Regions from separate parts of the Pantoea sp. SM3640 genome, predicted to be linked through region 1. Evidence: predicted binding sites of a transcription regulator. Region 1 holds the regulator's gene; each other region holds the start of a gene.

Region 1 (2,275 bases):
TCTGCGCAGGCACAGTCTTAAAGCAACCTGCAGCAGACACTGGAAGTGAAGTTAGCAGGTCTGCAATGACTACAGCTCAACCACCTCATAGCTATGCGTAATCGTCACACCTTTACCCAGCATGATGGCCACAGAGCAATATTTTTCCGCCGAAAGATCGACGGCGCGTGAGACCGCTTTATCCTGGAGCGCTTTTCCACTCACGATAAAATGCAGGTTGATGTGCGTAAAGATTCGCGGCGCCTCTTCACGACGTTCTGAGGTCAGTTTTACTTCACAATCAGCCACATCGTTGCGGCCTTTTTGCAGAATTGAAACCACGTCAATCGCGCTGCATCCGCCCGCCGCCATCAGCACCATCTCCATTGGGCTGGGCGCTTTATCACCCGAATTGCCATCCATCAGTATCTGATGGCCGGATGAGGATTCTCCGAGGAATGTCAGCCCTTCTACCCATTTCACTCTTGCCTGCATGATTTTTACTCCGGAATACGCTGTTTTGTCGCCAGAGTACGCTTTCACCTGGTAAACAGCAATCCAGAGAAATCCGCCCGTAGCTGAAGCGAGACAACAGAAGACAGTCGGCAAAAGCTGTGCTACAAACAGTGCTGAAAATATTTTTCGTCACCCGATGGCGAAGCCGGGAAGAATGATGCGCACTGCGCCTGATGCGGCCCGAATAATTTCCTGAAAAGGAAACGCTTGAAGCTTTCACCGCCTGACAGGGAAAACTGCCCCCTGTATTTTGGGCACGATTACAACAGAGGATAATAGCGAATGGTTCTCGGCAAACCGCAAACAGACCCTACACTCGAATGGTTCCTGTCCCATTGCCATATTCACAAGTATCCATCCAAAAGTACGCTGATTCATCAAGGTGAAAAAGCAGAAACGCTTTACTACATCGTGAAAGGTTCCGTCGCGGTTCTGATTAAAGATGAAGAAGGCAAAGAGATGATTCTTTCCTACCTGAATCAGGGCGATTTTATTGGTGAGCTTGGCCTGTTCGAAGAAGGTCAGGAGCGCAGCGCCTGGGTACGTGCGAAAAGCGCGTGCGAAGTAGCGGAGATTTCTTACAAGAAATTCCGTCAGCTGATCCAGGTTAACCCCGACATCCTGATGCGACTCTCCTCGCAGATGGCGCGTCGCCTGCAGGTCACGTCTGAAAAAGTGGGTAATCTCGCTTTCCTCGATGTTACCGGACGCATTGCACAGACTCTGCTTAACCTGGCGAAGCAGCCAGATGCCATGACGCATCCCGACGGCATGCAAATTAAAATCACTCGTCAGGAAATTGGCCAGATTGTGGGTTGTTCACGTGAAACCGTGGGCCGTATTCTGAAGATGCTGGAAGATCAGAACCTGATCTCCGCACACGGCAAAACCATCGTCGTTTACGGCACCCGCTAATTCCTGTCATCCACGGCGTGATGGCAACATCACGCCGTTATTGTTTGTGTTGGGCCGATGTGGCGTCGAATCATTTACCATCCTGAAGTTAACTACGCCTTGCGGCAAACGCTGGTGCTCTGTCTGCCGGTGGCGCTGGGCTGGCTGGCTGGCGACCTGCAAAAAGGTCTGCTGTTCTCGTTAGTGCCCGCCTGCTGCAATATCGCCGGTCTTGATACTCCGCATAAACGCTTCTTCAAACGTCTGATTGTAGGCGGCAGCCTGTTTGCCCTCGGCAGTTTTCTGATCCAGTGGCTCACCCTGCATGCGATTCCACTGCCGCTGATCCTCTTCGCTATGCCTTTGCTGCTTGGCGTCACCGGTGAGATCAGCCCGCTGCATGGTCGCCTGCTGCCCGGCACCCTTATTGCCGCCATCTTTACCCTCAGCCTGATTGGCCGCATGCCCATCTATGTCACTCCGCTGCTCTATATCGGCGGCACGCTCTGGTATGGGGTATTTAACTGGTTCTGGTTCTGGCTGTGGAAAGAGCAGCCGATGCGTGAGAGCCTGAGCCTGATCTACCGCGAGCTGGCCAACTACTGCGACGCCAAATATACCCTTCTGACGCAGCTGACCGATCCCGAAAAAGCGCTGCCGCCGCTGCTGGCTCACCAGCAGAAAGTGGTCGATCTGATCAACACCTGTTATCAGCAGATGCACATGCTGTCGGCAAGCCGCGATCACAGCCATAAGCGGCTGACGCGCGCTTTTCAGGTGGCACTCGATCTGCAGGAGCATATCTCGGTCAGCCTGCACCGCCCGGAAGAGGTGCAAAAGCTGGTGGAGCAGAGCCATGCTGAAGCGGTGATCCGCTGGAATGCCA
Region 2 (2,275 bases), 330 kb from region 1:
TCATCTTAATTACAGACATGGTGAACCCTCTCGTTGATTCTCATAAGTTTTGCCAGACGCAAACCGCGTCTTACCTGAAACCGCTTGCGGCCATCGCTAACGTCGTGTCGAGCATTCGGTTAGCAAAGCCCCATTCGTTGTCACACCAGACCAGGGTCTTGATAAGGTGTTGACCGCTGACCCGCGTTTGTGTTCCATCCACAATGGCACTGTGCGGATCATGGTTAAAATCTACTGAGACTAACGGTAATTCCGTATAGTCAACTATACCACGAAATGCCCCTTCTGCCGCGCTCCGCAACAGGGTGTTAACATCACACGCTGTCACCGCGTTATGCACAGAAACGCTGAGATCAATGGCCGTCACGTTAATCGTCGGGACGCGAACGGCTATCGCCTCAAAGCGATCGTTGAATTTCGGAAAAATACGGGTAATGCCAGCCGCCAGACGCGTATCTACCGGGATGATCGACTGACTGGCTGCACGTGTGCGGCGCAGATCGCTGTGATAGGCGTCGATCACCTGCTGATCGTGCATCGCCGAGTGGATCGTAGTGACAGTGCCGGATTCGATTCCAAACGCATCATCCAGCAGCTTAATCACCGGAATAATGCAGTTCGTCGTACAGGAGGCGTTGGAGACGATGCGGTCACTGGCGGTCAGTGCCTGCTGGTTAACGCCATACACCACCGTGGCGTCGAGATCGTTGCCGCCGGGATGAGAGAACAGCACTTTTTTAGCACCAGCCTGCAGGTGCGCTTCGCCATCAGCCCGCGAGCCATAGACGCCGGTACAGTCCAGCACCACATCCACGTCGAGTTCACGCCAGGGCAAATCGGCAATGTCTGCACGGTGCAGAATACGCAGGGTATCACCCCCCACCCACATCACATCGCGCTCCTGACGGACGTCGAAAGCAAAACGGCCATGGCTGGTATCGTATTTCAGCAGATGCGCCATACCGGTGGCTTCTGCCAGCTCGTTAATGGCGACCACGGTGATCTCTGCACGCCGGCCCGTTTCATAGAGCGCGCGCAGGACGTTGCGTCCAATCCGGCCAAAACCATTTATCGCTACCCGTACCGTCATTTCTCTCCTGCCACGTCAGACTGAAAAAAACGTGCCGTTAGCCTGAGCGTTTCACTGCATTTTGTACAGGAGATTCTTACCCGGCATTGTCCGAAATCAGGGCGGTGTGCACAGCGACTGAAACGGTTCAGCCACAATAATAGAAGGAAGGAATAACAGGAATGACTGTGATCAATCTGACTGCTTAAATTTGGATCTGCGTCACAAATTCGGGCCATAGTCAGTTATTACTGGAGGAATAATAAATAAAGGGACGAAAATTTCGCCCCTCTTGTTTCACTGCCAGACGGGAACAGACCCGCCTGGCCGGTTTTTACGCCAGCAGCGTCTTCGCTTTAGCGACCACGTTGTCGACGGTGAAGCCAAACAGTTCAAACAGCTGATCCGCAGGTGCAGATTCGCCGAAGCTGGTCATACCCACGATAGCGCCGTTCAGACCGGTGTATTTGAACCAGTAATCCGCGATGCCCGCTTCGATAGCGACGCGCGCGCTGACGGCTTTAGGCAGTACGGATTCGCGGTACTCATCGCTCTGCTTGTCGAAAGCATCCGTTGAGGGCATAGAGACCACGCGCACTTTACGGCCTTCGCTGGTGAGTTTGTCCCATGCACCGACAGCCAGCTCAACTTCTGAACCGGTAGCGATCAGGATCAGCTCAGGGGTGCCGTCGCAATCTTTCAGTACATAACCGCCACGTGCCACGTTAGCCAGCTGTGCAGCGTCACGTTCCTGCTGCGCCAGGTTCTGACGAGAGAAGATCAGTGCTGTCGGGCCATCCTGACGTTCGATGGCATATTTCCACGCCACGGCAGATTCAACCTGGTCACAGGGACGCCACAGGCTCATGTTTGGTGTGGTACGCAGACTCGCCATCTGCTCAACCGGCTGGTGCGTCGGACCATCTTCGCCCAGACCGATAGAATCGTGGGTGTAGACCATGATCTGACGGATCTTCATCAGTGCCGCCATACGCGCTGCATTACGCGCATATTCAACGAACATCAGGAAGGTGGCGGTGTACGGCAGGAAGCCGCCATGCAGCGCCAGGCCATTAGCGATAGCGGTCATACCGAACTCGCGCACGCCGTAATGGATGTAGTTACCCGCTGCATCTTCGTTGATTGGCTTAGAGCCAGACCAGATAGTCAGGTTGCTCGGTGCCAGGTCGGCTGAGCCGCCAAGGT
Region 3 (2,275 bases), 180 kb from region 1:
TAGCGCCGAACGGCTAAAAGCGCTGGTCGATGCGCAGGCGGTCAGCTCCTGAACCAGCGACGCCAGACAAAGCGGATAACAAAAAACTCCAGTGCGCCGAGCACTAAAAACCAGACGCAAAACACCACGGTGTAGAGCTGATTCAGATCCTGCAAATGGAACATCTGCAACAGATGCTGCGCCACCGTCACGCTAAAGGCGGGCGCGGGCAGCAGCAGCGCCGAGAGAAAGCCCAGCAGCAAAATGCCACCCGGCACGATCAACGTCTCAAAAGGGTTATTCATAACCGGTTTCCCATATTTATCAGCCCGGCATTTTCCGGTAATCGGCGACAGGGTTCAATGGTGGCGTGCGGCAAAGCGCCATCCCGCAGCCTGAACCGGTCAGGTCAGCACGGAGAAAATGCTTTGCCGCCATCGACTTAGCGCCATTCATAGCGAATGATAAGAGTTATAGCCTTTGCTATACTTAAATCCCTGATTTTACTGTCTTTTTATCTTAGGGTTTGCGTGGTAGACTGCGCCCACTTTTTCATAACTGAACACTTTGTGTGGTGAATTCAGCGTGAATTGCCGCTTTTTCGCCCCAGGTGAATAAATCATGACCTTTATTGCCACTTTAATTCTTGCACTGGGTATGTCGATGGACGCGTTTGCTGCTGCGCTGGGCAAAGGTGCCACGCTGCATCGTCCTGGTTTTAAAGAAGCGCTGCGTACCGGTCTGATCTTTGGCTCTATTGAAGCGCTGACTCCACTGATTGGCTGGGCGCTTGGCCTGGCCGCCAGCCGTTACATTATGGCGTGGGATCACTGGGTTGCCTTCAGCCTGTTGGCGTTTCTGGGTGGCCGTATGATGATGGAAGGTTTCCGTCAGACGGCCGTTGCAGAACCCTGTGAAGCGCCGCAAAGCCATGGTTTTATGGTGCTGGCAACCACCGCCGTCGCGACCAGCCTGGATGCGCTGGCGGTCGGTGTCGGTCTGGCTTTCCTGCAGGTGAATATCATCACCACCGCGCTGACCATTGGTGCTGCTACCACGGTAATGGCGACGACCGGCGTACTGGTCGGGCGCTTTATCGGTCCGGTGCTGGGCAAGTGGGCGGAAGTGCTGGGCGGCGTCGTGTTAATCGCCGTTGGTTCCACCATTCTGTTGCAACATCTTGGCTACATGGGCTAGGGCTTTTGCCTGAAAAAGCCCCAATTTTGTGATCTGGTTCAAATTTATTTGCTGTTAAAACGCACAGCGGCTATACTTTTTCAGTATATCTTCAACTAAATTTGAAACAGGTATTCTATGAAACGCATCATTAAACACGTGTTCCGCGCTTACGTTGAGACGTTCAAACACGTACCGCCGGGTGCCATGTACTAAGCACCCCGCAAGAAACCCTCGATAATCGCGGTCAGGGATCGACCTGTGATTATCACCTTCTCTGTTTTTTGCTGCTCTTGCTTCTCGCTGATTTAAAACCGCGTTTTGGTACTTCTGGTGAATCTTTTCTGCTCCTCCTCTCCCCATTCAGCCATCTAAGCATTTAAATGGTTAAAATAAATAAGCATATACGTTGCTAAATTATTATCGCTATGTCTTAATGCGTCATCGGTTTGGAACACAGACCTTATGAAAGCAGTTTTAGTAAAGTAGTCTTCAGTTCAAGTGTTATCCACAGATATCCTTCTTCGAAAGCCTCCTCCTAAGTGCCCAATAAGTAAATCTCGAACTACAGGCCATCTTCGCCGCTCTTAGTGGCTAATCGATTAAGGAAATATCTATGTCTAACAAAATGACTGGTTTAGTAAAATGGTTTAATTCAGATAAAGGTTTTGGCTTTATCACTCCCGATGATGGCAGCAAAGATGTATTCGTGCATTTCTCTGCTATCCAGGGTGATAACTACAAAACGCTTGATGAAGGTCAGAAAGTCACCTTCACCATTGAAAATGGCGCTAAAGGCCCTGCAGCTGGCAACGTCACAGCGCTGTAAGCCGCGCTCATTATCAGCGACGTTTACAATAGCGATGAAGACATAAGTCTGAGCAGATAAGCTCTGCTGATAATAAAATAAACCCGCCCAGTGCGGGTTTTTTATTGCCTGAAATTCGTATTGTCTCTTGCCTTCCCGCTTACACCAGACAGTTTCCCCGCCAGAGTTCATCACCCGCAACGCCCGCTTCTTCTTATGCGAAACCCCATACTTTTTCACACCATCACGCGGATAACCCGCCCCCAACCCGATCCCGTCCTACACTGAATTATTCCTCCCAAATCAGGAGCA

Evidence for each region. Region 1 encodes CRP, which controls carbon source genes, mostly activating them, when cyclic AMP is high. Its sites were predicted from a motif close to ATGTGANNNNNNTCACAT; they were not measured.
Region 2: the regulator CRP is predicted to act here: its motif matches at 1,280-1,297, upstream of epd (erythrose-4-phosphate dehydrogenase).
Region 3: the regulator CRP is predicted to act here: its motif matches at 1,203-1,220, upstream of azuC (stress response protein AzuC).

What each region holds. Positions count from the first base shown of each region.
Region 1 is NZ_CP064872.1:232,980-235,254, reverse strand. It holds gene IV493_RS01065 (OsmC family protein) at 70-474, opposite strand; gene crp (cAMP-activated global transcriptional regulator CRP) at 778-1,410, shown strand; gene IV493_RS01055 (YccS/YhfK family putative transporter) at 1,468-2,275, shown strand, end outside.
Region 2 is NZ_CP064872.1:562,305-564,579, reverse strand. It holds gene pgk (phosphoglycerate kinase) at 1-19, opposite strand, end outside; gene epd (erythrose-4-phosphate dehydrogenase) at 71-1,090, opposite strand; gene tkt (transketolase) at 1,404-2,275, opposite strand, start outside.
Region 3 is NZ_CP064872.1:53,144-55,418, forward strand. It holds gene IV493_RS00235 (PLP-dependent aminotransferase family protein) at 1-52, shown strand, start outside; gene IV493_RS00240 (DUF1158 domain-containing protein) at 42-284, opposite strand; gene mntP (manganese efflux pump MntP) at 601-1,176, shown strand; gene azuC (stress response protein AzuC) at 1,294-1,371, shown strand; gene cspA (RNA chaperone/antiterminator CspA) at 1,772-1,984, shown strand.